DNA from 4 places in the Virgibacillus salexigens genome. Region 3 is predicted to be linked to each of the others. Evidence: riboswitches for the same ligand, from Rfam matches in the RefSeq annotation. Region 3 holds a riboswitch; each other region holds the start of a gene.
The links. Region 3 has a riboswitch for thiamine pyrophosphate ahead of thiT (energy-coupled thiamine transporter ThiT). Riboswitches for the same ligand answer to the same signal wherever they lie in the genome.
Positions count from the first base shown of each region.

Region 1: it holds a riboswitch for thiamine pyrophosphate, as region 3 does, so the genes downstream of both, BN990_RS18795 (3-oxoacyl-ACP reductase) here and thiT (energy-coupled thiamine transporter ThiT) in region 3, are expected to answer to the same signal.
Region 2: it holds a riboswitch for thiamine pyrophosphate, as region 3 does, so the genes downstream of both, BN990_RS02965 (lipoate--protein ligase family protein) here and thiT (energy-coupled thiamine transporter ThiT) in region 3, are expected to answer to the same signal.
Region 4: it holds a riboswitch for thiamine pyrophosphate, as region 3 does, so the genes downstream of both, thiW (energy coupling factor transporter S component ThiW) here and thiT (energy-coupled thiamine transporter ThiT) in region 3, are expected to answer to the same signal.

Region 1 is NZ_CCDP010000003.1:95,994-103,955, reverse strand. It holds gene BN990_RS18810 (CPBP family intramembrane glutamic endopeptidase) at 1-199, shown strand, start outside; gene BN990_RS18805 (hypothetical protein) at 235-735, shown strand; gene BN990_RS18800 (LLM class flavin-dependent oxidoreductase) at 1,545-2,852, opposite strand; gene BN990_RS18795 (3-oxoacyl-ACP reductase) at 2,930-3,682, opposite strand; TPP riboswitch at 3,825-3,925, opposite strand; gene BN990_RS23670 (hypothetical protein) at 4,204-4,362, shown strand; gene BN990_RS23665 (phosphatase PAP2 family protein) at 4,534-4,785, shown strand; gene chrA (chromate efflux transporter) at 5,463-6,659, opposite strand; gene BN990_RS18770 (PadR family transcriptional regulator) at 6,675-6,980, opposite strand; gene BN990_RS18765 (ArsR/SmtB family transcription factor) at 7,493-7,813, shown strand; gene BN990_RS18760 (ArsI/CadI family heavy metal resistance metalloenzyme) at 7,860-7,962, shown strand, end outside.
Region 2 is NZ_CCDP010000001.1:615,032-622,993, forward strand. It holds gene chbG (chitin disaccharide deacetylase) at 1-47, opposite strand, end outside; gene BN990_RS02940 (GntR family transcriptional regulator) at 71-805, opposite strand; gene BN990_RS02945 (6-phospho-beta-glucosidase) at 1,071-2,387, shown strand; gene BN990_RS02950 (PTS sugar transporter subunit IIC) at 2,389-3,678, shown strand; gene BN990_RS02955 (PTS lactose/cellobiose transporter subunit IIA) at 3,681-4,019, shown strand; gene BN990_RS02960 (PTS sugar transporter subunit IIB) at 4,016-4,318, shown strand; TPP riboswitch at 4,422-4,532, shown strand; gene BN990_RS02965 (lipoate--protein ligase family protein) at 4,661-5,479, shown strand; gene lipA (lipoyl synthase) at 5,472-6,416, shown strand; gene hprK (HPr(Ser) kinase/phosphatase) at 6,515-7,441, shown strand; gene BN990_RS02980 (glycosyltransferase family 4 protein) at 7,678-7,962, shown strand, end outside.
Region 3 is NZ_CCDP010000001.1:2,594,730-2,602,691, reverse strand. It holds gene BN990_RS12555 (M3 family oligoendopeptidase) at 1-1,334, shown strand, start outside; TPP riboswitch at 1,405-1,509, shown strand; gene thiT (energy-coupled thiamine transporter ThiT) at 1,639-2,208, shown strand; gene BN990_RS12545 (general stress protein) at 2,268-2,621, opposite strand; gene BN990_RS12540 (membrane protein) at 2,734-4,149, shown strand; gene BN990_RS12535 (carbon starvation CstA family protein) at 4,386-6,116, shown strand; gene BN990_RS12530 (cory-CC-star protein) at 6,164-6,421, shown strand; gene BN990_RS12525 (ArsA family ATPase) at 6,444-7,373, shown strand; gene BN990_RS12520 (zinc-binding dehydrogenase) at 7,400-7,962, shown strand, end outside.
Region 4 is NZ_CCDP010000002.1:717,437-725,398, reverse strand. It holds gene BN990_RS16500 (hypothetical protein) at 1-11, shown strand, start outside; gene BN990_RS16495 (MerR family transcriptional regulator) at 195-932, shown strand; gene thiE (thiamine phosphate synthase) at 1,235-1,816, opposite strand; gene thiM (hydroxyethylthiazole kinase) at 1,860-2,630, opposite strand; gene thiD (bifunctional hydroxymethylpyrimidine kinase/phosphomethylpyrimidine kinase) at 2,630-3,463, opposite strand; gene tenA (thiaminase II) at 3,430-4,119, opposite strand; TPP riboswitch at 4,187-4,290, opposite strand; gene thiW (energy coupling factor transporter S component ThiW) at 4,279-4,776, opposite strand; TPP riboswitch at 4,899-5,009, opposite strand; gene BN990_RS23530 (spore coat protein) at 5,278-5,670, opposite strand; gene BN990_RS16460 (hypothetical protein) at 6,113-6,319, opposite strand; gene BN990_RS16455 (DUF2642 domain-containing protein) at 6,518-6,892, shown strand; gene BN990_RS16450 (hypothetical protein) at 6,906-7,118, shown strand; gene BN990_RS16445 (Gfo/Idh/MocA family protein) at 7,243-7,962, opposite strand, start outside.

The DNA of each region.
Region 1 (7,962 bases), on a different contig from region 3:
CCTTGAAGTAGCTAGATATATTTCCATGGGCGGTGTGTATGAACCAGATGTCGCTATTCTAAAGTTTGATGAGATGTTTGGAGGATTCATGACACTATACTTGTCGTTTCTATTTATCGTAGTATTTAGTATTGTGGCGTTGTCCGTATTGTTAATCATTGACAAAAGAAAAAATAAGTCTGAAAATAAGGAACGATAAAATTGAAACAATACCAATTCAATGATGTTTTATACATGAAAAAAGAAAAGGCTATTGCATTGGAAAATGAAGAAAAAGAGATTATTGGGGTAATTGAAAAAGCAGATATTTCCGGATGTGAAAAAGGACATGTATTTTCATTTACCAATACAAATGGTCTCACAGTCAGAATGGGGATAAAAAAACGCGGTATCAGAAATTTTCTTTTTGCCACATATGTCATAAAAACAGAGAAGGAGACCTACCTTTTTAAAGATAAACCAGGTAATAGCCTCCTTTATTTTTGTGTCAAGGGCGATATCAGCGGTCAAGATATACAAATTGAAGAAAATTGGAGCAAAGAGATTGAAGTGAAACTAGACAAAATACATATCGCTACCCTAAAAACAAGCGACCTCACATTTAGAACAACCATACTCTTTAAAGATAATATTCTTGAATCAACTATCCACTTTGCTGTAACAGTATTGATGTACTTTATGTACAAGATTTATAAAAATGAATCTGAATTTATTGAAAGCATCTTATTTGATTAAAATTGAAACGAGTATAACTCAGTCTTGAAATCGAGACTTCTGAAGCGTTCGTATTAAGCGAGTAGTGAGTCCTTCTAATTAGGTCCAGATTTTTGAAAATCAAGGTATATACTATAACAATAGTAATGTATTTGCCACTCTTATGAAGTTGAAAGTTGAAATTAAAAAATAAAACTCGAACAGTTATTACATTTGTATATAGTTTGCTTATTTTTGCTATTGGTATGTTTCGAATTCTTACTGTATCACTATCTTCAACACCTTTGTTTGTAGCGTATATTTTCGTAATTGTAGGTTTTATCGTATTTATTGTAAACGAGATAATACTAAGAAAGTTGCTATCTAGCCAAAGCATTGGGATACTTAAAGAGTACAGACGAGAACACAACAGAAGTGAAAAAGTTAATGCTAAGACAAAGAGGAACAGGACGCCAGTTAAAAGGCGTTCTTTTTTAATCGCAATTAGTTTTTGAGCGAGAATATGTTTCACATTATGAAATTATTTCCATAAATTAATTTACTATTTTCTTAATAGGATTATACTACTAACTTGATTATTTTACTAGATAAAAAGGCACCTGTTTTTACCAACAAATGCCTTTTTGTAACAAAAAACTAGATCAATTCGTATGAACAGGCTTATTGCCATGAGGACATTGATACGACTATGAAAGTTTATACGTATCTTACCGATAAAATGAAAAAGGATGCTTCCGAAAAAATATCAGAATCTTTACGGAAATCCTCGAAAAAAATATTATTGTGACATCTTACCTCTTCAACTAGTACAGTCATTTTATAATAATTTATTATGTTAATCCTAAATGTTCACGGAAGGTGTGACCTTCATATTTCCTTCTAAAAATACCCCTTCTTTGCATTTCAGGAACAATTAGTTCAACAAAATCTTCTAAACTACCGGGTAATGTAGGAGGCATAAGATTAAATCCGTCAGCCACACCAGCTTCAAACCAGACTTCCATCTGATCCACAATTTCTTCGGGTGTGCCTATCAGCGTGTGATGTCCACCGCCTGCATTAAGATATCCTAATAATTCTCTTACTGTAGGTTGTGTATCATTAATAATTTCTAGTATTGTTTCATAACGTCCAACTGGACCAGTGAATTCTTCTACTGGGGGTAATTGAGGTACTTCTTTATCAATCTCCCAATTCATGCAGTCTTGCTGAATAAAGAAACTCAACCGCTTTAGGGCTGTTTCAAGAGGTAATTGCTCATCTAATGCTGCTTTTTTGGCTAAAGCTTCTTCATGAGTATGACCTACATAGGTTACTAAGCCAGGAAATATTTTAATATGTCTATTACTGTCTTGGCTTTGTTTAACTTGTTCGACTAATTTGTCGCGAAATTTTTCTGCTTGCTTTAAGTTCCACGACACTGAATAGACTGCATCGGCATATTTTGCGGCTAATGCAATGCCTTGTTTAGATGCCCCAGCTTGCATTGATACTGGTTTGCCTTGCGGACTTTTTGGCGTAGTGGATGGACCATACACTTTAAAATAGGTACCATCGTGATTAAAAGGCTGAATATTTGAAGGATTTATCAATTTTCTTTTTTCTCGATGATGAAGAAACTCACCGCTGTCCCATGAAAGAAATAACTTATTCATTAAAGCAGCAAATTCATCTGCCTTTTCATAGCGTTTGTCATGGGAAGGTAGTTCTTCCATACTGTGATTTAACGCCTCTAAATCAGTCATGGACGTAACGAGATTCCAACCAACACGTCCTTTTGTAATATGATCTAAACTTAATAATTGTCGTGAAGCTGTGAAAGGATTAGAAAAAGTACTTGAAATTGTTGAAACTAATCCCACATGATTTGTCACTTGAGAAATAGCGGTTAAATTGACTACTGGATCAAACCAAAATGCTGGCATATCACTAGAATCTTTACCTTGAAATGATTGATTATCAGCAAAGAATACTGCATCAAAATAACCTTTTTCCGCTAACTGTGCTAATGTTTGATAATAAGAAATGTCTCCAATACGTTCAACGCTTGAGTCAGGCATTAGCCAAGCAGCTTGATGGTGTCCACAACCATACAGCAAAACACCTAAGTGTAGTTGTTTTTCTTTCGTTTCTGTCATTTTTTACACCTCAAGATAATTATTAATTGTCTTGTATACTTCTTTTTTTGAAAGATTATCTATGGTAATTTAAGCTATTAGTTCATTGTCAAACCGCCATCTACTGTGAAATTTTGACCTGTAATACCGTTCGCTTTTTCCGATGATAAATAGGCGACCATATCGGCTACATCTTGAGGTGTGGTCACCTTCTTCAATGGCGTTGTTTGAGCAATTAAATCGAATACTTCTGGTGTTGTAACACCACTGGCGTTAGTCGTTTTTAATAATCCACCTGAAACTACATTCGCTTTTATACCATATAATCCTAATTCAGAAGCGATATTACGTGTGAAACCTATTAATCCAGCTTTAGCTGTTGTATATTCATGGTAGGGTACAACAGGATTTTGATATAAATTAGTACCTATACCTATAATACTTCCATTTTGTCGTTCAATAAATTGAGGTATGACACTTTGAACTACATTAAATGCTGCTTTTAAAGTACCATCTAGTTGTTTTTGATAATCATCCCAAGTGAGTTCTGTGAAGGGTTTCTGTTTGTTTGGATCAAATTTAAAGTCTACTAATGCATTGTTGACTACAACATCGATTTGACCAAAATATTCCGTTGCTTTTTTTATCAATTTATCTACTTCTTCACGATTTGTTACATCAGCCCGAATTGCAATAGCATTCTCCTTTCCAATCTTAGAAACGAGCTTCTCAGCAGCATCTTTGCTTTGATAGTAATTGATAACCACTTGAAATCCCTGTTGTGCTAATGTCTTTGCAATAGTTGCCCCTAAACCTCTACTACTACCTGTTACTAACACTGTTCTAGTCATCATAACAACCCCTATATTTTTAATTTTGATGAAATTTATAATAAATTATAATAGAACAAAAAATACGCACCCTTCCATCAGGAAAGTTGCGTAAAACAATTAACTACATATTAAAATAAGGCACAATTCGCTCTTTAAGTATGTATTAGAGTTTACACTTTCCTACGCTAGTTTCAGCTAGTTCAGGTTCAAAGGGTTTGAGGTAATACTCATCTCAGTTAAATAACACCCCTAGTGCATATAATTAATTTATATTAAATGTTATAGTTTTAAAAAATTTATGTCAAGGATATATGGTTAGTTAAAGTATTTCTATAACTTTGTTATTCTAAAATGGTGAATCTGTACATATAACATAAATTTCTCCTCCAAACCCCCCTCCTCCAACGGAGAGGACTTTTTATTATAATATAGTATATAATTGCCTTACAAAAGTGAAAGCGAAATATAAAAAATTCCAATTTATTACATTATATAGTACATATATACTTTTCTTCAGTTAAGATAAGGAGGAAAAGTATTTGAGTATAAGTGAAATGAATATTGACTTGTTTAGAATGGTGAATAATCTAGGTAAGGATCTCACGTATCTTAATCCTACTATAGTGTTCGTTGCTGAATATATGGTATTTTTATTAGCCCTAGGTCATAGCTTTTTGGTTTACAAGAAGCAAAAATAATCGAATGATGATTATTTGCGGTTACTTATTAGCCGAAATAATCGGAAAAATTTCCGGAATAATATATTCAAATGATCCACCTTTTGAGGAATTATCTCATGTGAATCATCTAATAGATCACGAAATAGATAATTCTTTTCCAAGTGACCACACTATATTATTCTTTTCATTTTGTATAACTTTCTTCTTAAAAAGAGATCGAGAATATTTTGGATTATAATAGCGATATTCGTAGGACTTTCACGTATTTGGGCTGGTGTTCATTATCCAGCTGATGTCATTGTTGGAGCAGCTATAAGTATTTTAGTCGCAGACTTTGTTTACAAAGTGGTACCTAAGCTAAATGATGTGCGTAAGCTAATAGCTATTTATGAAAAAGGTGAACAAACAGTCCTGAATAAAACTAGATCAAAAGAAAATTGATTTTGATATTGAAACTACAAAACAAATTCATACTACAGTTGCAGTTCGAAAAAAGATTCAGTAATGTTTGGAAACCTTATTAAAAATACCCTCAAAATAAGGTCAAAAAAGGTCATGTGACAAACTCATGACCTATAAAACCCTTATTTTTTAAGGAGTCCTGGGTGATTATGGCATCATGCCACCCATCTTTGAGGGGGTATTTTATCAAATATATGATAGCAAAAATGGCATTTATTAATATAAAAAATGTTTTCTTACCTAAATTAAATTTTTTATTATCCTTTATTTCAATTCCGTATATTATGTTTCTCAAGGTGCTTTTCTAGCGCACGTTGATTGAATAGTCTTCTTCTATTAGCTAGTATTGTTTATGTAAACACATCATTTAGAAGTAATTCTTAAAAAGTACCCATCTGGATCAGTAATCTTAAACCCTCTCATATCGCAGAGGTATTTTTCCATATCAACTTCAATTGGTAGTTACTATCAAGACATCGCTGATACACTTTTTCCAATTCATCTACAACAATAATTAATTCAAAACTATTCCCTTTAACGTCACTTTTAGCTTTACTGTTAAAAAAATGAACATCCTCAAGGATTGATTCGGGAGCAATTAACAATGAAAAGCAATCGTAGTTGGCTCCCTGCAACTAGTATTAAAAGATGCAATATTACGAAATAAACTGTATAACGTACCCTCCAATAACACCTAAAAGAACAACTAACCAGGCTGGTATCTTCCAAATATTTAACAAGCCAAACAAAATAACAGCTAAGGCAAAGTCTGCGGTACTAAAAATAGAACTGCTTATCACGGGATCATAAAATGCAGCTAACAAAATACCTACCACACTAGCATTTACTCCCATTAAAATGCCTTGGAAAGTTGCCCTCTTGCGTAATTCATTTAAAAATGGTAAAGCTGCAACAATGAGTAAGAATGAAGGGAGAAATATGCCTACCGTTGCAACGATAGCTCCAGTAACTCCTTCCATCATCGTTCCAAGGTAACTAGAGAAAGTAAATAAAGGCCCTGGTACAGCTTGTGCCATACCATATCCAGCTAAAAACTCATTAGCTGTTAACAACCCTGAAGGTACGACTTCTCTTTCAATCATTGGTAATACAACATGTCCACCACCAAATACAAGCGAACCAACTCTAAAAAAGATATCAAAAATGTTTAGCAATGGATTATCTGACATTCTATTTAACAAAGGTAATAAAATGAGTAGACTAATTAAAGTTCCCAAAGAAGCGACACCAAGTTTTTTGGATATGTTGATAGAAAAAGGTTGAACTTTTGATTCAGCTTTATCTTTAAACAATCTTAATCCTAATAATCCCGCACCTACAATAATTAAAATCTGCATCCATGCAGATGGAAACAATAACATGATAGTAGCAGCAACTAACGCTATTGCTATCCGGGGTTTATCAGGTGTCAGCTTTTGACCCATTCCAATTAGTGCATGTAAGACAACAGATGCAGCAACTATTTTCAAGCTATGTATGAAAACTGCATCTTCTAAAGAAAATGTTTGATACATCATTGCAAAAACAATCAACACAATAATGGAAGGTACGGTAAATCCTAACCAAGAGATAAGCCCTCCTAGCAAACCGCCTCGTAACATGCCTATCGACATTCCTACCTGACTACTAGCAGGACCAGGGAGGAATTGACAAATTGCAATGATATCCGCATATGTTTTATCATCTAACCATTTTCTGCGATCAATATACTCGTCCTTAAAATAAGCGAGGTGTGCGATAGGCCCACCAAATGAAGTCAAACCTAGCTTTGTAGATGTAAATAATATTTCTAAAAGCGTTTGAATCTTGTTTTTCTTTTGCTTTTCACTCAATTTTTTCACCTCTTATCACTTAATTTCTTTAAAAAGTTCATAGGCTTTGGTCCTAGCTTCCTGTAGAACAGAATCTCCCTTATCTGTGATTCGGTAATACTTCCTAATCTTTCCATTTATATTGACATCTTCCCTATTCAGAAGCTGATCCTTTTCCATGTTGTGAAGGATGGGATATAAAGTTCCGGCGCTGATTTCATATCCATGTTCATGCAACTCTTCAAGCATCCAAGAACCGTAAATGGGTTCTTCCTTTGCATGATGCAAAATATGGATTTGTATAAAGCCCAAGAAAAGCTTCCTTAATACTTTATTTTCCAACTATTTACCTCCTTTTTTCGTAATGCATAATCGAAAATTGATATCGATTTTCGATAACTAGATTATATAGTAACCGATCAGGATGGGCAACAGTATATTAAAAATTTTACATTGATTTAAAAATTATTAGTAATTATTTATTGTTCATCAAAGAGAACCCTAGATATTGAAATCTCTATTGTCCATTAAGTTAATAACTTCTTAGTAATCAAAGTTAAAGGAAGCAAAATCAGTCAATTTTACACCGAAATTACTTCCTTTAGCTGTTCATTTAATTCATTATCTCGAACTCAAGTCTTCAAGCAATCTGGCCCTTATATTCAGTTTGGGCGCTAATCCTTATTCCTGAATTACGCCCGATTGGGGAAATTGTTATAGAGTGTAAGTATAAAAAATAGCTACTCTTCTATACTTAATTAATATCAATTTTTTTTGATTTAATACTTGCTTTTATGCACACATTCCATTAAAATCTATTTATATCAAAAAAAATTGATTAAGGAGGTTGTAACATGAATAACCTTTTTCAGCTTACAGATGTTTCTTTGGAAAAAACGTTTACTAAATATGAAAAGAAATTTAAAGCATTAGCCGATCAAAAAAGGCTTCACATCTTACATGAAATCACAGAATATGGGGAAGTATGTGTTTGTGATCTATCAGAAAAGTTACAGTTGCCACAATCCAAGTTATCATATCATTTAAAAATATTAATGGATGCCAAGCTAATTGTAAAAGAAACACGTGGTACCTGGAGTTACTATACATTAAATCATTCGGAAATCAATCACTTACTATCCGAGGAGCTTTGTTGCCTGTTTCGTCGTGACTAATTTTTAATTTATAAATCAAAAAAAATTGATTAAAGGAGGAATATAAATGAATGTACATATTGGGTTAAATATAGTTGATCTTGAAAAGTCTATAGAGTTTTATACAAAGGTTTTCGGTGAAAATCCCGTAAAAAGGAAAGAAGATTACG
Region 2 (7,962 bases), 2.0 Mb from region 3:
CCCTTGGTTAATCCGAAATCATCGGCATTGAATAAGACATGCATCATAAATATCCCCCTACATTCTAAAATTATAGATTATTTTCAAATGGATAATTACGTTCAATTACAAAATTTGTTTTATCCCCTCTAAAGAAAGCACGTGAATACTCTACTTTCTCTCCTTTTTCGTTTTCTGCAACGGTTTCAATATAAAAGCAAGGCGCACCTTGTTCACAATTTAGATGGCTGGAAGCTCTTTCATCTGCTAACGTAATTTCTACATGTTCAATCGTTTTGGCTATATGTACTTGAAACTCTTCTTTTAAAGCAGCATATAGCGATGATTCTGCTTGCGTTTTTGTGATGCCTGGAGCAACATTCCACGGAATATAGGAAATCTCATATTGCGTTGGTTCCATATTTGCCTTTCTCACACGTTCCACGCGCTGAATAGGATCGTTTAAAGAAACGTCTAAGGAATGCTCGATATATTCATTTGCAGGAATAACTTGTATATCTAATACAGTTATCTCAGCTTCTTTGCCTTGAATAGCAACTTGATCACTGTAGCGTTTTACCGTTTGCGAAAGCGTTTGTTTCACTTTTTGATCTGCTACAAATGTACCTCGTCCTTGGTGGCGATTTAAATACCCTTCTAGTGTTAGTTGATTTAGAGCAGTTCGGATGGTTGTTCTGCTCACTCCAAAATCTTCACATAACTCTAATTCGGTAGGTATTTTCTCTCCTTTCTTATATTTGTTTGTTTTAATACGATTCAACAATTCTTCCTTAATATAAGCATGTAATGATTGATTCTTTTCCATTTGCACACTTCCTTACTCGATCCTAGTTTGGATATATATTAACGGTAAAATTAAAGACATAAAAAAGCAATAATTCACTTAATTAAAGTGTACAAGATTACACATATAATGACAATATTTTATAAATGTTATTACAATAAGAAACATATTTCTTGAAATGTATGGACTTTAAATAATTTGTATGATACATTTTAGATGAACAACAAAATACAACGATACACTATTATAAAAGCGGTTTCAAAAAACATCAAAGGAGTTAAAGGAAATGACATTAAAACTTGTAGTAGTAGGTGGAGGGTCTAGTTACACACCTGAAATAATTGAAGGAATTATTCGGCGCTATGACTCATTTCCCGTTACAGACATTGTACTTGTAGATGTTGAAGCGGGGAAAGAGAAACTAGAAATAATTGGACGATTAGCATTACGAATGATAGAGAAATCAAATAAAGCAATTCATCTAACATGGACCTTAAATCGCCGGCAAGCACTTGAAAATGCGGACTTTGTTTCTACTCAAATACGAGTGGGTGGGTTAGAAGCCAGATCAAAAGACGAACGTATTCCATTAAGCCATGGGTTTATTGGGCAAGAAACAAACGGAGCTGGAGGTATCTTCAAAGCATTTCGTACTATCCCAGTCCTTTTAGAATTAGCGAAAGACGTGCATGACATTTGTCCGAATGCATGGATAATTAATTTCACAAACCCTGCTGGAATTGTTACAGAAGCTTTATTAAAACACTCTCCGCATAAGAAGGTTATCGGTGTATGCAATATCCCATTTAATATGCGACATTCGACTGCAGAAATTTTAAATGTAAAGCCAGATGAAGTGAGTATTGAATTTATTGGCATGAATCATTTTGTATTTGGTAGTAAGGTCCTTGTTAATGGAGAAGATCGAACGAATGAAGTATTAGAAAAAGTGACCCACGACCTTGACTATTCACCAGCAAATATTGTTAATTTAGGCTGGACCAAGACGTTTATAGAAGCTACGGGTCTACTTCCGAATCCATATCATCAATATTATTTTCAAACGGCGGATGTTCTAAAAAAAGACTTGAAAGCGTTTAAAGAAAATGGCACACGAGCCGAGGTAGTTCAGGATTTGGAAGGATCTCTTTTTGAGATTTATAAAAACCCGTCGTTATATGAGAAGCCAAAGGAACTTGAAGAACGTGGTGGAGCTTTTTATAGCGATGTAGCATGTAGTTTAATGGACTCCATTTATAATAATAAACAGGATATTCAGACGGTAAACACATGGAACCATGGAGCAATACCCGATTTGCCAGAAGATGCTGTTATTGAAGTTAATTGCATTATTACTAAAAATGGACCAAAACCAATTGCTGTTGGGCATTTACCACTTTCGGTTAAAGGTCATATTTATCAAATGAAGGCCTTTGAGGAACTAGTTATTCAAGCAAGTATCACTGGGAACTACAACGATGCATACACAGCAATGGTGATGAATCCATTACTTGCTGATGAAAAGAGAAGCAAGGATGTGCTGGATGAGTTATTGGAAGCACATCAAGCATATTTGCCACAATTTAATTCAAGGGGGATTTAAGATGAACAGTAAATTTATGCAAAAGTTCATTGAAATTGCTGGACGTATTGGATCACAGCGACATCTAGTAGCTGTCCGAGACGGGTTCGTTGCGATCATGCCATTAATTATCGTTGGGTCACTTGCTATTTTAATTAATAATTTTCCGCCATTTGGCAACTTTAATTTTGTTGAATGGATGAATGGAATCTTTGGTGATGGCAATTGGCAAACAGTCGGGGGGAGTATTTGGAACGGTACTTTTGCTATATTAGGTCTTTTAGTATCCTTTTCTATAGCTTATAATTTAGCTAAGTCTTATGACGTAGATGGGCTATCTGCTGGTCTCATATCAGCTGCCGGTTTTATTATGCTAGTCCCTTGGACAGAGGATGGCGCTGGTTTAACCGCAGCATGGTTAGGTACGCAAGGACTATTTGTTGGAATTATTATAGCGCTTCTTGTCACAGAACTTTTCAGAATATTGATAAATTCGAATTTGACTATTAAAATGCCAGAAGGTGTTCCAGACGGGGTTACACGCTCCTTCAAAGCATTAGTACCTGCGGTGATCATTTTAATTATTCTAGGTTTTTTCCAGGCATTAATGAATGTGTTCGCAGAGCAAAGTATTTTTGAAGTTATCTTTAATGCAATTCAAGAACCGTTACAAGGTTTGGGGAATACTTTGCCCGCAGCAATGGTTGTATCCTTTCTTAATCACTTATTATGGTTCTTTGGTTTACATGGGACGAATATTATTGGATCAGTAATTGAACCGGTCTACTTGCCACTGATTGAACAAAATCTCGATTTATTTAAGAGCGGTATGTCAGCATTTGACGTACCTAATATTGTAACAAAACCATTCTTAGATTCATTTGTTTTTATGGGTGGATCAGGAACGACCATTGCATTGTTAATTGCAGTCTTTATTGTAATACGTAGAGAGAGAAACCATCCATATCGACAAGTTGCAAAGTTATCAGCGCCAGCAGGGCTATTTAACATTAATGAACCGGTTATTTTTGGACTACCAATTGTATTAAACCCTGTGATGTTAATTCCATTTATATTGATTCCTGTAACATTGACGATTACATCCTATATTGCATTAGCTACTGGTATAGTGCCAAGAACAGTGGCAATTCTTCCATGGACAACACCGCCAATTTTAAGTGGTTATCTAGTAACAGGCGGTAGCTGGCGTGGAATTGGGCTTCAAGTATTTAATTTAGTGCTGGCTGTTATCATGTATATTCCATTCATTTTAGCAGGTGCAAGAACCTTAAAGAGAAATAAGGGGGAATAACCATGACTACAAAAGAAGATGTACAGATGCTATCCTTTTCGATTATACTTCATGCTGGAAATGCAAGGTCATCTGCAATGGAAGCTATTTCTTTAGCAAAATCTTATCAATTTGCTGAAGCACGACAAAAAATAGCAGAGGCGGATGAAGAATTTACAGAAGCTCATCATATTCAAACGAAATTTTTACAGGAAGAAGCAGAAGGGAACCAAACAGAGGTTTCCGTCATTCTAATACATGCACAGGACCATCTAATGACCGCCATGACAGTAAAAGATTTAGCTAGTGAAATGATTGATATGTATGAAAAGATGCAAATCCTAGAGGAGGGAAACAAATGAAGATTATTTTAGTTTGTTCTGCGGGGATGTCGACTTCCATGCTTGTAAAAAAAATGAAACAATCAGCTGACGATAGAAATATAATGGCCGAGATTAATGCGGTAGCAGAATCACAATTAAAGAACGAGCTGGATGATCTTGATGTTGTATTAATTGGTCCACAAGTCCGTTATTTAGAAAAGAAGATTAGAGAGCAGTTGGAACCAAAAGGAATCGCTGTTGATGTAATTGATCAAATAGCTTATGGCATGATCCAAGGAGATAAGGTTTTAGATCAAGCCATCGCTTTAAAGAAATAGAAGAATAATAGAAATGAAGTTGTACGAAAAAAATTGCGCCTTTACAATTTATGGCAAGCTTGTTAAGCTGATTTTGTTGGTAAATTAAAACTAAATGGAATCTTTTCAACACTAGGGGAGCTATGTAAAGTAGCTGAGAAGAGCGTAGGAATCGTTTTGACCCTTCGTACCCGAACAGGATAATGCCTGCGTGGGAAAGTGTGGTCAATAGGGATACTTTATTGACTGCATTCACGACGAATGCAGTCTTTTTTATGAGGAAGTATCATGGTTTTCTTTCATACATGTGCACCTCCGGTTAGGCCTTTGTTGAAAAGATTCTTCTTATGGGAGGCGATTTTCGTGCAAGAAAAATGGGGATTTTTAGAAAATGTACCTCATGATGCTGCCATTAACATGGCATTAGATGAGGCATTACTTAATTGGCATCATGAAGGAAAAATACCGCCTACATTACGTTTTTATCAATGGATAGCCCCCACGCTTTCAATTGGTCATTTTCAAAAAGTAGACGGAAAAATCGATGTAGAAGGTATTCAAAACCATCAATGTCAATTTGTGCGGAGAATGACTGGGGGCAGTGCAGTTCTGCATGATGATGAACTAACGTATAGTATTGTAATATCTGAACAACATCCGGCAATTGCTTCATCGATTCGTCAAGCGTACTATGATTTGTCAAAAGGCATACTACGAGGCTATCAAAATTTAAACATTCCAGTTGATTATGCCGAATCGTTTTCAAAAGAACGGAGTAGTATTTGTTTTGAGAGACCCGCATTCTATGAAATGGTTGCAGATGGCAAAAAGATATCTGGTAATGCACAGACAAGAAAAAAAGGAGTATTGCTCCAACATGGTTCGATTCCGATATCGATGAATGTAGATATGTTATTCGATCTTTTTTTATTTCCTTCTGAACGTGTCAAGGAGAGAAAAAAACAGGCATTTTGGAAAAAAGCTACGACGATTAATCAGGTAACGCAAAGGAAACATTCCTATGAAACGGTTAAAACAGCTTTTTTAGAAGGATTCGGAGAGGGATTGAATATTGAACTTGAACCTTTTACATTAACAAAAAGCCAATGGAATGAAGTATACGATCTAGCAGAACGAAAATATACAGATAATACAATCAAAGGAGTTGTATCCCATGCCTAAAGATCAAACATATATACGAAAGCCGGAGTGGTTAAAAACAAAAATAAACACGAATAAATCCTACAGAGGATTAAAGAAATTAATGCGCGAAAATCGCCTGAATACAGTGTGTGAAGAAGCACGCTGCCCAAATATACATGAGTGTTGGAGTGAACGTAAAACTGCGACGTTTATGATCTTAGGAGATACATGTACAAGAGGATGCCGCTTTTGTGCTGTAAAAACTGGATTACCAAATGAATTAGATTGGGGAGAGCCAGAAAGGGTGGCTAATTCGGTTACCGTTATGGGGCTACGGCATGTTGTAGTTACAGCAGTGGCACGTGATGATTTAAATGATGGGGGAGCGGCTGTATTTGCTGAGACGGTACGAGCAATTCGAAGAAAAAACCCAGGATGTACGATTGAAATTCTACCATCAGATATGAAAGGGGACTACGAGAGTCTATATACATTGATGGATAGTGCACCAGATATTTTTAATCATAATATTGAAACGGTACGCAGGCTAACAAAACGTGTAAGAGCTAGAGCGATGTATGATCGGTCTCTTCAATTATTGGAACGCGTGAAGGAAATCGCTCCTAAAACACCGACCAAATCTAGTATTATGGTTGGTTTGGGTGAGGAGAAAGCGGAAATCATTCAAGCAATGGATGATCTTTTAGCGCATAAAGTCGATATTATGACAATTGGTCAGTATTTACAACCAACAAAAAAACATTTGAATGTTGAGCGTTATTACCATCCAGATGAGTTTGCCGAGTTAAAACAAATTGCACTTGAGAAAGGATTTTCACATTGTGAAGCTGGACCATTGGTTCGATCTTCTTATCATGCAGATGAACAAGTAACCCAAGCCTCGGCGCAACGTCGAATTAACTATATGAAAGGCTATGAAAAACAGGAAAAAAAAGAAGTAGATTTTACTTTCTAACATTTCCAATCCGTTATGAAACCTCCATTTCTTGTTTTTCGTATAGAAACATAATATAGTTAAAAGCTATAGTTGTAATAGAAATGGAGCGTATACAGATGAAGTCAATAACAATTAAACAACTAGCTGGTAGATTCAATCTGGAAATATTGGCTGGAGAGGATCAACTTGATCGATCCATTACCAAGGCGAGAACGCATCGCCCTGGGTTAGAATTTATCGGCTACTTTGACTTTTTTCCGATGGAACATGTCCAAGTGCTCGGACGAAAAGAAATTACGTATTTACATCAGCTGACACATGAGGAGCGACGATTACGAATTGGTAATATTGTAAATTACCACCCTCCTTGCTTTATCGTTACATCAGAGCAAGCTGGGCTGACATATTTAACGCAGTTTTGTAAAGAAGAGGGAATACCTTTATTACGAACGAAAGAGCCTACGTCAACATTTATCGAGAAATATGATGCCTACATGGTGAAGGCGTTAGCGCCAGAAACGGCAGTCCATGCGGTGTGTGTCAATATTTTTGGGTTAGGTATTCTAATTAGAGGAAAGTCAGGAATTGGCAAAAGTGAGATTGCACATGCTTTAATTGGCAGAGGTCATCGATTAGTAGCAGATGATATTGTTGTCTTGAAGAAGCTTGGTCCAGATACATTACTCGGAACACATAATCAAACGAATAAAGAGTTTCTCGCTCTCCGAAGTGTTGGCTTATTAAATGTAGTAAGGGTGTATGGGCAGAAGGCATTTCAAGAAGAAACGAGAATAGCCTTAGATATCAAATTAACCGAATGGGAAAAGGACGCACTGAATAATGAGTTAGAGGTAGAAACTGAATCGAGTGAATATATGGATGTGACAGTTCCTAAAATAGAAATTCAACTGCAACCAGGTCGAGATGTGGTTGGGTTGATTGAGGCTGCTGCTAATAATTGGTATTTGCAACAGCAAGGATATAGTGCTGCTGAAGAATTTATGGAACGATTAGATTTGGATATGGAAGACAATCAAGGATAAATCATTGCTGTCATTCGCTCAGCTTGATTTTTAACAAAGGAATCCCATAGGAACATTATACTGCAGTTGCATAGGTGAAAGGCTGATTTGTACGTCAGCCTCTTTTTTATAAGTTCAAACGTTTCTTCATAGACAATGATTTGCTAAAACCAACGAATATCCGCTATAATTTAACCAATTATGTAACCGACAATATAGGCAGCTAAGAATTACAGCAAAGATGCTAGGAGAATGATATGTTGAATGTTTTGGATTTACTAATAGCGTTTGTCATCGCAATCTTAACTGCTTTTCTAACAACCTACCCGGTAAAGAAATTTGCAACGCTTGTCGGTGCAGTTGATTTTCCTAATCACCGGAAAATACATACAAAGGTAACACCTCGACTAGGTGGCATTGCTATCTTTTTGGGGACAATAGCTGGTTTGCTCTATTTGCAGCCAGTGCATCCACATCTACCAGAAATTGCTGCAGGTGCAGTAGTAATTGTGTTAACAGGTGCAATCGATGATCGATTTACA
Region 3 (7,962 bases):
TACTCCCGATAGAACAGGAAGCATTAATAAATGATCTAGCAGTTGATGGCTATCATGCTTGGGATCAAATGTATCAAGCTATTGTTGGTAAGATGGAAGTTCGGCTTAAGGAAGAGGAGACTACGAAATCTTACTCTATTGGACAGGCTTCCAATAAATTAGCTAATCCAAATCGTGACTTTCGAAAGCATGTATTTAATCAATTGAATAGGGCGTGGAAGACTAATGAACATTTATTTAGTCAGACGCTCAATCATTTAGCTGGTTTCCGGTTACAGAAATACACACATCGAAACTGGGATGATGTACTTAGGGAACCACTTGAACTAAATCGTATGAAGAAAAAAACACTTGATGCGATGTGGACCGCTATTAATAACAATAAGCACCATTTTGTTACATATTTAAATAAAAAGGCAGAACGTTTAGATTTAAAAAAATTAAGCATCTATGATATTAATGCTCCAATTAATAGAGAAGTAAAAACATTTAGTTATCAAGAAGGAGCAGACTTTATTATTAAACATTTCCATCGTTTCAGCCCGAAGATGGCCGCCTTTGCCCGCATGGCTTTTGATAACCGTTGGATTGAAGCGGAAGACCGGCCTGATAAGCGGCCAGGTGGGTTTTGCACCAGTTTTCCAGAGAGCGGTCAGACAAGAATATTCATGACTTATTCTGGTACGTCTTCGAATATTGCAACACTCGCCCATGAGCTTGGACATGCGTATCATCAACATGTGATGAACGATGTGAATGGACTAAACCAACGTTACGCAATGAATGTTGCCGAAACAGCATCAACATTTGCTGAAATGATTGTTGCAGATGCTTCGGTGACGTATGCGCAGTCAACGGATGAGAAAAAGGGCTTGTTAGAAGATAAAATCCAGCGCAGTATTGCGTTTTTTATGAATATTCATGCGCGATTTTTGTTCGAAAAGCGTTTCTATGAAGAGAGAAAGCAAGGTATGGTTTCTGTTAACAGGTTGAATAAACTGATGGTGGACGCTCAAAAGGAAGCCTACTGTGATGTACTAGAAGAATATGATGAGAACTTCTGGGCTTCTAAACTGCACTTCCATATGACAGGTGTCCCGTTTTATAATTTCCCTTACACATTTGGATATTTATTCAGCCTTGGAATTTATGCAATAGCACAGAAAAGTGATGATTTTGAGGATGAATATATCAAACTTTTACGTGATACAGGCAGGATGGAAGTCGAAGATCTCGCTTATAAACATTTACAAGTTGATCTAACTGCTACCGCTTTTTGGGAAGATGCGATTCAGCTTTGTATTAATGATGTATACGAATATCTCTCGATTTAATTTTAGTTGTAATCGATGGATAAGTCAGGTACAATACTCCTAGAAACAATAACAGAAAAAGCAAAATGTAAAAGTCTGCAGGGGGAGCCGATCGGCTGAGAGTGAACATATACATTGTTCTTACCCTTCGAACCTGTTAGTTAGTACTAGCGTAGGGATGGTGGCTTTTTTGATGGAATAAAAGCAATGTGAGCGGAATCCCCATCAGGAAGTCTTCCCCTTGGCATTGCTTTTTTGTTGTTATATATACCTTGTTGACATTGGCCAACAAGAAAATAACCGCTTTAAAAAGGGGAGAAAAGAAATGAAACGTACATTATTTTTAGTAGAGGTAGCAATTTTTGCAGCTTTTGCATTGTTGTTAGACCTAATACCATTTTTATCATTTAAAATTTGGGCTCAGGGTGGGTCTATCTCATTTGCGATGATTCCTATTTTTATCGTTGCTTTTCGCTGGGGATTAAAAGGCGGCTTGCTAGCAGGGTTTTTATGGGGAGTGCTTCAGGTTGCTGTAGGAACAGGGTATATACTGCATCCGTTACAAGGATTTATTGATTATGCCATTGCCTTTACAGTATTAGGGTTTGCAGGTGTATTTTCAGGAAAAATAAAACAAACTGTACAAGAAGGAAATAGCAAACAGTATCTTTTGTATATCTCGCTAGGTGTGTTTATAGGATCTGCTTTGCGCTTTATCGCTCATTTTATTGCAGGTGTTGTCTTTTTTGAATCAGCTGTCCAAGGGATGAATGTATGGATATACTCCTTCTTATATAATGGTTCGTATATTCTACCTAGTTTTGTTTTAAGTGCTATACTTGTTTTCTTTTTATTTCATAAGCAACCTAGAACGCTACTTCGATTGACAACTTAGTATAAACGACCTGCTCACATAATAATGAGCAAGAAAAAATAGACAACCAATGGGGTTGTCTATTTTTGTAGATAGCTATCTACATTTTCATTATTTGTAACAATTAATAGAACCTTACCTTCATCCATATCCTCTTCATAATTTTCGGCTTCAGCCTGTGAGAAACCTATTTCAGTTAATTTTGTTCGAAGCTCGTCCCCTTTTTTGCTAAAGAAATTACCGACAGCATGGCCAATATCCATTTCTTTGATGCCGATCGTATTTGCATCTGCGCTCCCAGCTAAACGATTGGTACGATCATCATCATGAGATAGAACATATACATCATCTTTATGAATTCCTTTGTCTTTTAGTACTTGAATATCGGCCTTTAATTTTTCATCATTTGTATATTCTTTAATAAATGGTTTCATATTAAAAAACCTCCTTTTTGTCTTCAATATTATGTATTCCCATTATGATAAGAACTAAACATGTACGCTTTGCATAGGCTATAGCACATTCAACAGAGAGGAAGCGATAGATGTGGAGCTTTCGATTTCCCATATATTATATGGTCTATTTACGCTTGCTATTATTATCACTATGATTCTGCGAAAAGGTATTGTATTACCAACGTTACTCGGTACGTTCATTATCGCCTGGGTTTATAAAGGAAGTATTATAGATGGTTTTACAGCTATTTTCAAAGCGAATCTAGTGGCGGCCCAAGAATTGTTTAGTATCTTTTTAATTATTACTTTCATGTTGGCACTATTACATTCGTTAAGGGATTTAGGAGCAGATAAACGTATGATCCAACCGATCCAAAAAATGATGATTAATGGGCATGTATCTTTTTTTGTCCTTGTTGGGATTACTTATTTAATTTCTTTGTTTTTTTGGCCAACACCAGCGGTTCCATTAATTTGTGCTTTACTTGTTCCTGCGGCTATCCAATCCGGTCTCCCTGCGATAACTGCGGCAGTCGCTATAGCTATTGCGGGCCAAGGCATGGCTCTATCCTCTGATTATATCGTTCAGGTAGCTCCTAATCTCTCTGCTACTTCGGCCGGTGTGGATACGGCACAAGTTGCAGATAAGTCTTTAATCCTTTCCCTTATAACGGGTTTTATTGCTTTAGGCATTGCTTATGTAATGTATCGTAAAATGATTCGAAAAAAAGGGGATCCTCGCAATCAACAAGAACTTGAAAACATGCAATTAACACAGGATTCCTCCCAACGAGATTACAGGCTACAGTTTTGGAGTAGACTTTTTGCAATATTAGTTCCTTTAGCGTTAGCAAGTGTCGTAATCTACATGGTATATGAAAAATTGCTATCTGGCAGAATGACTGGTTTGGAAGGTGGAGATGGTGCTGCTTTTGTAGGTGGGGTAGCCGTTATCCTTCTTTTGTTATCAACGATCGCTTTTCGTAAACAATATGCACTAGATTACATTACTACACACATTACGGATGGTTTTGTATTTGCTTTTAAAGCAATGGGCCCAGTAATTCCTATTGCAGGATTTTTCTTTTTAGGAAGTTCCGATTTTTCTGCTGACATTATAGGAGTTAAGGAAAATCCGCCAGCATTTTTATTTGACCTTGTTCAATCAACACAATCGATATTACCGCAAAGTGCCTTATTAGCAGCACTAAGTATTTTAATTATAGGTATTATTACTGGATTAGATGGTTCTGGTTTTTCGGGGTTGCCTTTAACAGGGGCATTAGCTGCTTCCTTACAAAACAGTTCCATTGATGTTACAACGCTTGCTGCTATAGGCCAAATGGGTTCTATCTGGACTGGAGGGGGAACATTGGTGGCATGGTCCTCTTTAATTGCAATTGCAGGTTTTTGTGGCGTGTCCGTGATGGAACTTGTTCGTAAGAATTTTATACCAGTGATGGTTGGGTTAATAGTGGCTACCATTGTCGCGGTATTTATTTTATAAAGTTCAGTCGTATCCGTTTTGAGTGTTCCTTTTAATGAGTGTAAAGCGCTGTTTCCTTTCTGAATAAAGTATGAAAAAGGAATTACCTCCATTTTTCATAGAGATAATCCCTTTTTCATGGTTCTGAATTTGTGATTTATTACTAAAAAAGTACTAAAATGAAGCGTTTACACATAGCGTTAAACAAGGACGTCCATATTTTGGACTGGTTTAATTCTATTTGGGGGAGGGATACTATGCCCGGAATTTTGGTTGCCTTCATAGGGATGTTGGTTTTCGCTTTAGGTTATCGTTATTATTCTCGTTTTGTAGCAGAAAAAATTTTTCGATTAGACCCTAATTACGTTACACCAGCGCACCGTTATAAGGATGGAATTGATTTTGTTCCTACAAATAAATTCGTGTTATGGGGGCATCATTTTACTTCAGTTGCAGGGGCTGCACCGATTCTTGGACCAGCTATTGCGGTTTATTGGGGGTGGTTGCCAGCATTTTTATGGGTGATTTTGGGAACCGTATTTGCTGCAGGAGTTCATGATTTCGGTACGCTTGTTTTATCTGTTCGAAACAAAGGTCAGTCAGTTGGTACATTAGCGCACCGATTAGTCGGTCAACGAGCAAAGATTTTGTTTTTATTTATTATTTTAATTCTTGTGCTCATGGTAAATGCAGTATTTGCATGGGTCATTTCCAATTTGTTTATTTCTTATCCAGCCAGTGTGTTACCAGTGTTCATTCAAATACCACTTGCTATTTGGATAGGATATGCAGTTTACAAACGAAATAAGAAAATGCTTCTACCTTCTATATTAGCATTAGCTATCATGTACTTAACTGCAGTAGTAGCTAGCAAAGTCGATTTCTTACAAATCGATCTTGTGCAGTATATGGGTGGAGAAGGTGGAAGTGGATTATTTGGACTAGGAGCAGTATCGACTGCATTTTTAATTTGGATCGTCATTTTAATGGTCTATGTGTATATTGCATCTACATTGCCGGTTTGGAAATTGTTACAGCCAAGGGATTTTATTAATTCGCATCAGCTTGTAGTTGGTCTGGGAATCCTGTATTTAGGCCTGTTATTCACTAACCCTGAAATGACAGCACCGATAACAAATGAAAATCCGGATACTCCTTGGTTACCATTATTATTTATCACTATTGCTTGTGGAGCTATTTCCGGTTTTCATGGCCTTGTATCCTCAGGAACGTCATCTAAACAACTAAATAAAGAAACGGATGCTAGGTTTGTAGGATATGCTGGTGCGGTTGGGGAAGGGGTTCTTGCATTAGTATCCATTATTGCGGTTGCTACGTTCTTTACTAGTACGGATGAGTTTATGGCAACTTATGCTAGTTTTTCTGATGCGAATGCGGTTGGCCTTGGAACATTTGTAGAAGGAGCTGCAGGTCTAGCTGGCGGATTAGCCATCCCACCAGATATAGCAGTTACGATCGTATCTATTATTGTAGTTAGTTTTGCAGCAACCACGTTAGATACGTCTGTTAGATTGATGCGTTATATTATCGCGGAGTTAGGTATTGAATATCGTCTTCCTGCCTTAACGAAGACACATGTCGCTACAACCATAGCCGTCGTATCGAGTGCAGCTTTAGTATTACTCCCTGAAGGACCAAAAGGCTTTGGCTCAGGTGGATATCAGTTATGGCCATTATTCGGAACAGCCAATCAATTGCTAGCGGTTATCAGTTTAATGCTGATTGCGGTTTGGTTAAAACGATTAGGTAGGAATTATGCAGTGGTAATTATTCCAATGGTATTTGTTATGTTCATGACGCTGTACGCAATGATTCAACAAGTTTTATTTGAATGGTCATGGATGGGAAGTGCACCAAATACGTTGTTATTTATCTTTGGCGCAATTATTTTGATCTTCGCTTTATGGATTATTATTACTGCTTTCTCTGTTTTAACTAAAAAGGAGGAGAATTCGCTCGAAATTTAAAAGGGATCACTACGATCCCTTTTCTTTTTTCAAGGAGGAGAATATACATGCTTGATCAGATGAAGAAGATCCTTCAGTTGTATGAAGAGATGTTGGAAATACCGCATCGTCAGGAAATTGCACGTGAATTAAGAAATGAGGACGATGTGTTTTTATTATTATTATACTCAGAAATGGTCGGTATTCCTAACCCAGTTTTTTATTATACATTAGAACTGTATCCATTTATGTTAGAGAAATTCCACGATTGGCATTTACGTATGGGAATGGAAAAATCACCCTTATCAGGTATTCGATGCTGTTAATATGACATGAAAGGAGATTTGTATGAACGATCTAACAAAGAAAATCCTATTTGTTGGCGGGAAAGGGGGAGTAGGTAAATCTACTACCGCAGCGGCCATTGCATGGAATGCCGCAAAAGCTGGTAGAAAAACATTACTTGTTTCTACTGACCCCGCACATAATATAGGAGATATATTCGATCAAAAGATAGGCGGCAATATTAAACATGTCAATCTACAATTATATGCAATTGAGATTGATCCTGATCTGGAAACAACGACATATATTGACGGAGTAAAGGAAAACATAAAAAATTTTGTTCATACAGGAATGGTTGAAGAGGTGAACCGGCAGCTAGATACTGCCAAAGCATCTCCGGGAGCAGATGAAGCTGCATTATTTGATAAACTAATTTCCATTATTATACATGAAAATGTACATTTTGATCAATTAGTTATTGACACTGCTCCAACCGGACATACGGTTCGTCTTCTAACGCTCCCAGAATTGATGGGAGTATGGATGGAAGGGTTAATAAAGCGTCGCCAAAAGACCAACCAAGACTATAGTCAGTTATTAAATGATGGAAATCCTGTGGAGGATCCTATTTTTGATGTGTTAAAAGAAAGGCAAGATCGATTCGCAAAAGCAAGAGCATTGTTATTAGATCAAAGCATCACAGGATATATTTTTGTCCTAAATCCTGAACGATTATCCATCGCAGAAACGGAAAAAGCAATCCAATTACTTGAGAAGTATCATTTATATGTACAAACATTAATTATTAATAAAGTGTTACCAGAACAGATAGATGGAGAGTTTCTATTACAGCGAAGCATTTATGAGGAAAAGTATGTTGATTTAATTCATCATACATTTTCAAAACAACAAAAAATTTTTATTCCATTATATCCGCATGATATTATAGATATGAAGCAATTAGAGAAATTTGGTGCATTCCAAAGTATGTAATAGCATAGAAGGGAAGGGAGAAATAAATGAAAGCATTTGTACATGGGAACGGTATATTGGAAGTTAAAGATATGAATGAGCCTACTCCAAACGAGAATGAAGTTGTCGTTTCATTGAAAATGGCAGGGTTAAATCGTCGTGATTTAGCAATTCCTGGACGTCGTAAGGGTGCGACAGAGGATTTAATATTAGGGTCAGATGGTGCAGGGATAATTGAAAGTGTAGGGGAGAATGTAGACAATGTTCAGGTAGGTGAGGAAGTTATCATTAATCCAGCCTTGCGTTGGGAAGATAATCGTGATGCACCACCTGAGCGTTTTGACATTTTAGGAATGCCTGATCATGGTACATTTGCTGAAAAAATTTCCATTGATAAGCGGCAAGTAGAGAAAAAGCCGGAACATTTGAGTTGGGATGAAGCTGGGGTACTTGCACTATCAGGATTAACAGCGTTCCGTGCCTTATTCACGAAAGGACAAATAAAAGCAGGAGAAACGGTATTTATTCCAGGAGCAGGGAGTGGTGTATCTACTTTCCTAGTGGCGTTTGCGAAAAATATTGGTGCAAAAGTTATTGTATCGTCAAGAAG
Region 4 (7,962 bases), on a different contig from region 3:
AGGCGATTTAATCAATGTTGGCACTGTCCATTAGATGGATGGTGTTTTTTTATACTCATCGGCAGGTTTGTACGTATAGGAAATGGATCATTTACAATGATGGTTTCAATCTGATGAAAATTATTTTGAAACTTGCTATTGACCCTCACGCTACGTGATACTCTATAGTATAGATTGTAGGGAGGTTAACAGCCATGAAAGTTAAGGAAGTAGCTGATTTGGTTGGAATTAGTGTGCGCACACTTCATCATTATGATGACATTGGGCTTTTGACTCCTGAACAGACAACCGAATCAGGGTATCGTATTTATTCTGAGATGGATCTAGAACGCTTGCAACAAATTCTATTTTTTAAAGAACTTGATTTTCCGCTGAAGAAGATTAAAGAGATCATTGACAGCCCTTCTTTCAATCAAGCGGAGGCACTAGAAATGCAACGAAATATGCTGCTTGATAAACGGGATCGAGTCGATACAATGATTCGAACAATTGATAAAACGATAAAATATAAACAAGGAGAGATCGTTATGAGTAATAAAGAAAAGTTCGATGGATTTGACTTCAGTCATAATCCTTATGAACAAGAAGCACGTGAGCGTTGGGGTGATAAGGCAGTGGATGAGTCCAATGCGAAAATGAACCGAATGACGAATGAGGAGAAAAAGGAATTCGAGGAAACATTCCATGCTATTTATCGTGAATTAGCAGTGGTTCGTCATGAAGATCCTGCTTCTGAAATAGCCCAAAAACGGATTGGTGAATGGTTTGAATTCTTGAACCAGATGGGAACCTATTCCCTTGATGCTTTTAAAGGGCTTGGTCAAATGTATGTGGACGATGAACGATTCACCAAAAATATTGACCAATTTGGTAACGGACTCGCTATATTTATGCGTGATGCAATGGCTGTTTACGCAGATAAACGAAAGTAGAGTTGAGAGCGAGGCAATGAATGGTTTTTACAGGGTAACCAGTTCCAAAACATTGGATAATGGGTAACTTTATTCATCCAACATAGCAATAGAAATAGGCATGATTCGAACGGGATCCATCCATCAGCTCAATTCGGATAAGCGGTTTTTGCTTTTCCAATTTAACCTGGTCATCCCCGTAGAAAGCATGCCCTATTTCGAATTGCGGTTATCGAATATTCGAATTTAGAGGTCCTTATTCTCATAATGTTCTAGCTTCTTTATTGTTCATAAAAGCTGTTACTTTTCTTCTATAGAGGGCTCTATAATTGCGATACGGCTTGGTCTATATATTTCGCATTTGTAATAGCTGAGATGATTGAAACCCCATCTGCTCCAGCCTCCATCACAGATGCAGCATTATCAACAGAGATTCCTCCGATTCCGACGATGGGGATATGGGGATAGGCATGTTTAACTTCTTTTACCCATTGGGTACCAACAGCAACTTTAGCATCCTCTTTTGTAGTTGTAGAGAATATTGGTCCAACCCCCAAGTAATCAATGGAATCGATTGGACTATTGTTAAGCTCTGCCTGATTAGATATCGAAAGCCCAATCCACTTGTTTGGAAAACGGCGTCGCAGCTCTGCTGCCGGTTTATCATCTTGACCTACATGTATACCGTCGGCATCTAATATTTCTGCTAATTCTTCATCATCATTAACGAAGAAAGGAATTTGGTATTGTTTGCATATATCCCGTAATTGTTTGCCTAATAAATATCTTTGAAATCCCTGTAATGCACCGTTTCCTTTTTCCCGATATTGAAATGCGGTTATTCCAGCATTCGCTGCTTGTTTAAGGATTTCCTTAGGGTCGCCATTACAGTTTTGGCTTCCCATAATAAAATATTTTCTTAATGCTTGTCTTACTTCCAATTCCTGATTAGCTCCTTTCCAATTGCTCTGATTTCAAAGATAGTGCATCAATAAATGCTGGCAGGAAGCTTCCTGGACCGTAGACATATGATTGTGCTGCAGCATGTTCCGCTGCTAGTCCATAGAATTGTACAGCAGTAAGTGCTTGTTCTTCAATGGAGTAATTTGTTGTTAAACAAGCTGTTAGAATGGAGCCTAATAAGCAGCCTGCACCAGTAATTTTTTCTAACCAGGCATGACCTGTTGTATTATGAATCATCTTTTCATTACTACAAATGACGTCTGTTTTTCCTGTAATAATAGCAGTTGTTTGGTACAATTTGGCTACTTTAGCTGCAATTTCTTCAACATTTCCATCACCAACAGATTCCACACCTTTTGTTTCCCATGGGATATCAACAAGTTGTGCCATTTCTCCAGCATTTCCCTTAATTGCTGTAAATGAAACAGCCTGTAATAATTGACGAACTCCGTCTTGCCTAAATGAAGTAGCCCCAACTCCGACTGGGTCTAGCACAACAGGTATCCCTTTCTTATTGGCCGCTTTACCAGCGAGCTTCATTGCTTCCAGCTCCGTTAATGACGTTGTTCCAATATTGATCAATACTCCATCAGCCGCCGCTGCCATCTCTTCAACTTCTTCCTTTGCTTTTGCCATAACTGGGGCTCCCCCAAAAGCCAGCAACCCGTTAGCTGAAAAGTTCATGACAACTTCATTTGTGAGGTTATGGATTAGTGGAGTAGTTGCTTTAACCTCTTGAATGATCGAATCCTTCATTATTTCACCCTTTCTTCTCTTATAGCCCAGTGATTGGTAGGACCGTTACCTGTTCCTAATGGAAAGGAATGCTTTATTGCTTCGGTCACATAGTGCTTTGCCATTTGAACAGCTTCGATTAAATGAAGCCCATTGCTTAAGTTTGCAGTAATTGCTGCTGAATAAGTACAACCAGTTCCATGGGTGTTCTTCGTATCAAATCGGTCCGCAGCAAATGTATGAAGTTGTGATCCATCATACAAAAAGTCAATTGCTTTCCCCTGTAAATGGCCCCCTTTGATAAGAGCTGCTTTTGGTCCATACGTATGGACAATTGATATGGCTGCTTCTTTCATATCCGCTAGGCTATTGATGGAATTTCCTATAATAAACTCCGCTTCGGGAATATTTGGGGTAACCAACGTTGCTATTGGTAATAATTGTTCTTTAAGAACCCCCCTTGCCTCTTCATCAATCAGAGGATCACCGCTTGTTGCTACCATAACAGGATCAATTACGTAAGGTGCATTTGTTTTTGGTATTGCATCAGCAATTACTTCCATCATATCTCGGTTAGCAATCATTCCTGTTTTTATCGCATGAACTGGCATATCGGTTAATACAGATTGTAATTGATCATGTAACATCCCTGTTGGTAAGTGATGGATGTTTTGGACTCCAGTTGTGTTTTGAGCAACCACAGAAGTAATGACAGACATCCCATAAACCTTCAATTCTTGAAATGTCTTAAGGTCTGCCTGTATTCCTGCACCTCCACTAGGATCCGTTCCCGCGATAGTTAGTACACTTGGAGGTATACTCATTGATTGGTCACCTTCTTTTCTCCCGGCCATTCTTCACAGGTGTAAGCCATCTCCCAGAATTTAAGTTCCAACTGGCAGCTTTTTCGAAAAGCTTCGCTAATTAGATCTTGTTCTGATTTTGATGCATTGGCTGCTAATATATCGAGCCGGCTTCTCATTTCAGTTGTTGTTTTCTCTACCTCATCACTTGCATAAAAGCTAATCCAGTCATAAAATGGATGATCTCTTGTTGGGTGGAATTGCTTCATCAATTCTTTCCCTATTTCTAAATACGTCCATGGGCATGGAAGTAGTGCTCCGAGTATTTCACCGGATGTCCCCATTTGGGCATGGTACATCATATGTTTTATATAATGGTCTGCTGTTGGTGGAAGAGGGTGTCCTTGTAAATCTTCATACTTAACCCCAATATGATCACAAAAATTTCGGTGGGGGTGGATTTCATCATTTAATACAAAGTTTATTTGGTCAAAGAAATAGGCAATATCTTCTCGCTTTTTAGACTTTGCTAAGGCTATCCCATAAATTTGCATAAATGCATTCAAATATTCGAAATCCGCTTTAATATAATGAGCAAGGGCTTTATCGGGGATCGTTCCATTTCCGACGCCTTGAACAAATGGATGTTCAAAAATGAGCGCAAAGATATCATTATTTTCTTGTCTTAAATGATCTGTGAAACACATCATTTAGCCTCCTTTATTATGGGACGCTACTAGAGGAATTAAAGTAGATAAATAGAGGAGTGTTATGATAATTTCCTCACTACTTTCCTGCGCTGGTATTAGCCAGATCAGGTTCAAAGGGACAAAGGAAGCGTTCCTTATCTCAGCAACATGGCGCCCCTAGTAGTTTCCTTGTAAACGAATAATATGTTCTTGTTTTACTTTTAATAAGATGATCCAACCAATAAATGCTCCAGATATACTGCTTGCCAAGAAGGATGGCATAAAAAATAGTGCACCTGTACCACTATTCATAAATAGTTTGGCGAAAGGGACAGCAAAGAGAGAACCGATGATTCCTGTGCCGATAATTTCTCCAAAGACAGCAGCTATTTTTTTACCTACCCAACGATAAAGCATTCCTGCTAGGAAAGCACCAATCATCGCACCAGGGAATGCTAACAGTGTACCTAGACCAATCATGTTTCGTAATAAACCGATTGTGAAAGCAATCACTACAGCTGGGCCAGGTCCTAATGTAATGGCAGCTATGACATTTACAGCATGCTGCACAGGGTAAGCCTTAGCAATTCCAGCAGGAAACCAAAGAAATTGGGCTCCTAACGTACCAATCGCTATAAATACAGCCATGTATGTTAGTAAATAGGTTTTTCTCATGGATTCATAAATGAGCTCCTTTTTGTTATAGATTTAAGCTTAGTAAATGTTCTCTGTTTGTTTTTACGACTATGAAAAAGCCAGATCCTTTGGGGACCTGGCTTCGGTTATGAAATAGAAAGACGCTATGCCTACTACTTCCCTCCGCTGGTATTAACCAGATCAGGTCTGTAAGAGTCAGAAGCTCAACTGCTTCCTCTCAGCCCACGCCATGGGCACCCCTAGTAGTCTATGAATATTTAGTTATGTTTCACTTCACTAAGCTTTATTATTAGCATAACAAATCAAATCATGTTTGTCATTCATAAACCGAATGAGCAATTAATAAAACTACGAACCATAAAAGCTAGTTTAAGCAAACGATTGATTAAACTTATACTTTATAACCCTCATATACGTACGGATATCTAAAGGTTTTTAAGTAAATGAAAAGGCCATTTCGCACAAGAAAATGGCCTTTTCGTTTATGATTATTTAATAGGTTATTTTGTAGGTTGAAAATTATAGAATATCTAATCTAACAACTAGTGCAATCAAGATTTGAAGCAACACTTGAACGTTGATCGCGATATCTGTATCGGAAGTAGATACTTCTACGCCACGAGAGTTTTCAATAAATACTTGCTGTTTATTCACTTGGCTGGATTTTAGTTTAGCAAATAGGTCTTGTGTTACCTCGTCTGCTTGGTTCCCATCTGCAATAGAGATACTAATTACAATAGCAATGGCAACCTGTAGCGCTACCTGTACATTAAGTGCAGCTTGAATGTCAGATGATGTCACATTTACATCACAAGAATCTTTGATAATAATGGATTCAATAGATTGTTGAACATTTTTCAATTCACCGCTTGCTTCTTGATCTACGGTAGGATCATCAAATGGATGGCACATCGATGTGTCTAAGGCTCTCCATTTTTTATCTTCTCCTCGGGAATCATTACAAGAATTATGACATGAATCATGACATGAATCATGACGAGAATCATTGCAAGAATCATAACTTGGACGTACATTACTACAGCTGTCACAAACATTTTCATGACGACCACGTCTTCTCCTATCTATTGTTCTGCCGCAATCTTCACAGCAAGACTTCTCAAACGCTTTTGATCTTGACATAGTATTATTTCCTCCTTCTTCTCGTTTAGAATATCTTATGTCTCAAAATTGAAATAGGAAGGGTGATTGTACCAAGATAAACTACCTATTTATTGGAGAAATAATTGTTTTTTAAAAGACAAGAGGAAATCCCGGTAATTTTTGTTGATTTACCGGGATTTAGATTTAACTTTGAATATAGGGGGTTTTAAAAATTGATCTATTTGTCTATTATTTATTTTGTTTCATCTTCCTCATTATTACTTTTCATTACGCCATCCACATCTTTCCTTAGCTTGCTAACCATATCTTTAAGTGTTTCTTTATCTGTTTCACTTACTTTCGTTTTATCTAACGTAACACCGTGCTTTTTTAATGTTGCATCTAAAAGAAAATCGACAATATGGCTTGAAGCATTATTATTTTGATTGTTTTTACTCAATTCTTCCACCTCCAGCAAAGCTTTTTATATAGTATATTCTCACAAGAGGTAATCGTGCTAAGATACTAGTCTATTTATGGGTTATATGAATCTATAGGATAAAGGTGGAATTATCGCTCCATGAAATAAATGCCCTTACTAATGGCTATTGTGGCACATATATTGAATAGAAATATATTATAGAAAGGATGAATATCATTGGCACTAACAAATGGACAGCGTAGTCTACTAGAGCTGCTAAATCAATTGTCTCAGAACCTAGCTAATAGCAGTGGCATAAGTAAAGACGTATCTGTAAATTTACCAGGAATTGGTGTGGATGTTGGGCTTGACCTAGGTGGTAACGGCGGTGCTGGAGACACAGGAGATAATGGGGGTACACCTGACACGCCTACTACAATCCGAGATGTACTTTTAGGTCTAGTTAATGAACAAGTAGAACTAACCACTCCTTTTGGAATGGTAACAGGGACATTGCTAGCAGTAAGAGATGATTATGTTGTTGTAATTGAGAATACCGGGTCACAAGCACTTGTCCGAATCGATAAGATTGAATTTGTCAGTGAACTATAAAGGAGGATTATAAATGTTTGAAGATGCATTTGCAGCTGAACTTGCAACGCAATTGGGTTCTACTGTTGAGGTAGCTACAGATAACAACTTAATAGAAGGAATTCTTTCAACAGTGACTGCGGAATTGGTATTAGTAATTGATGTAAGCAGCGGATACGGTGATAATGTGAAAATCTATATATCGTTAGACGCAATTAACTTCGTTCGTTTCCCTGTAGCAGCTTAAATAAAATAAAAAATACCCTGATATAAAGTTCAGGGTATTTTTTATATTGTTTTTTCATAAGTTTATTCCAAAAGTCATACGATGAAATGATAAGCGTACACTTCCAAGTGTACGCTGACAATACTTAATTCAACTTACTTATTGCATTACCGATTTGGTTGGTAAGCTGAAGTGCTTTTATCCCATCTTCGCCCGAGACTTTTGGTTGATCGTTGTTTTGGATGCAACGTATAAAATCCATTAACTGTAAGTGGAGCGGTTCGATCTCATCATCAATCACAGTTATGCTTGTTATGCCTGATCGTACGATTTTTAATTGCTTTTGAATGATGTCGACATCAAATAGAGCGTCTTCGGTTAAAATCTGGATAGACCTTATTTTTCTTTTCGATTTAAAGCTGGCGGTTAATTGTACAATAATGTCTTTAACAGATGTAGCAATAACAACCGCGTGTTTTGGGGTGTTTTCAATGATTTTACCAAAAGCATGAAAGTCGTCAATGGTATCTTGAAGAATAGCTTGTAGGATATAAAGGTCATGGATCATTAAATCAGCTACTACATCTACATTTTTAATACGGTGATGATATGGATTCATTCGATGAAATTCCATTCCAATGATCTTTTCATCTGTTAATTCCTTTATCAGTAATTGAATTATTGGATTAAATAGTTCAATATGACCGACTTGAAGCTTTATTCCCGCCTTTTTCGCTTTTTTGACCAAATCGTTTGCCTGAACAACCGTACTAGTTATTGGTTTTTCCATTAGGATGTGCACGTTGTGCTTAATACAGGTTAAGCCAATTGGGTAATGGTATTCAGTTGGTACAGCTATACTTAT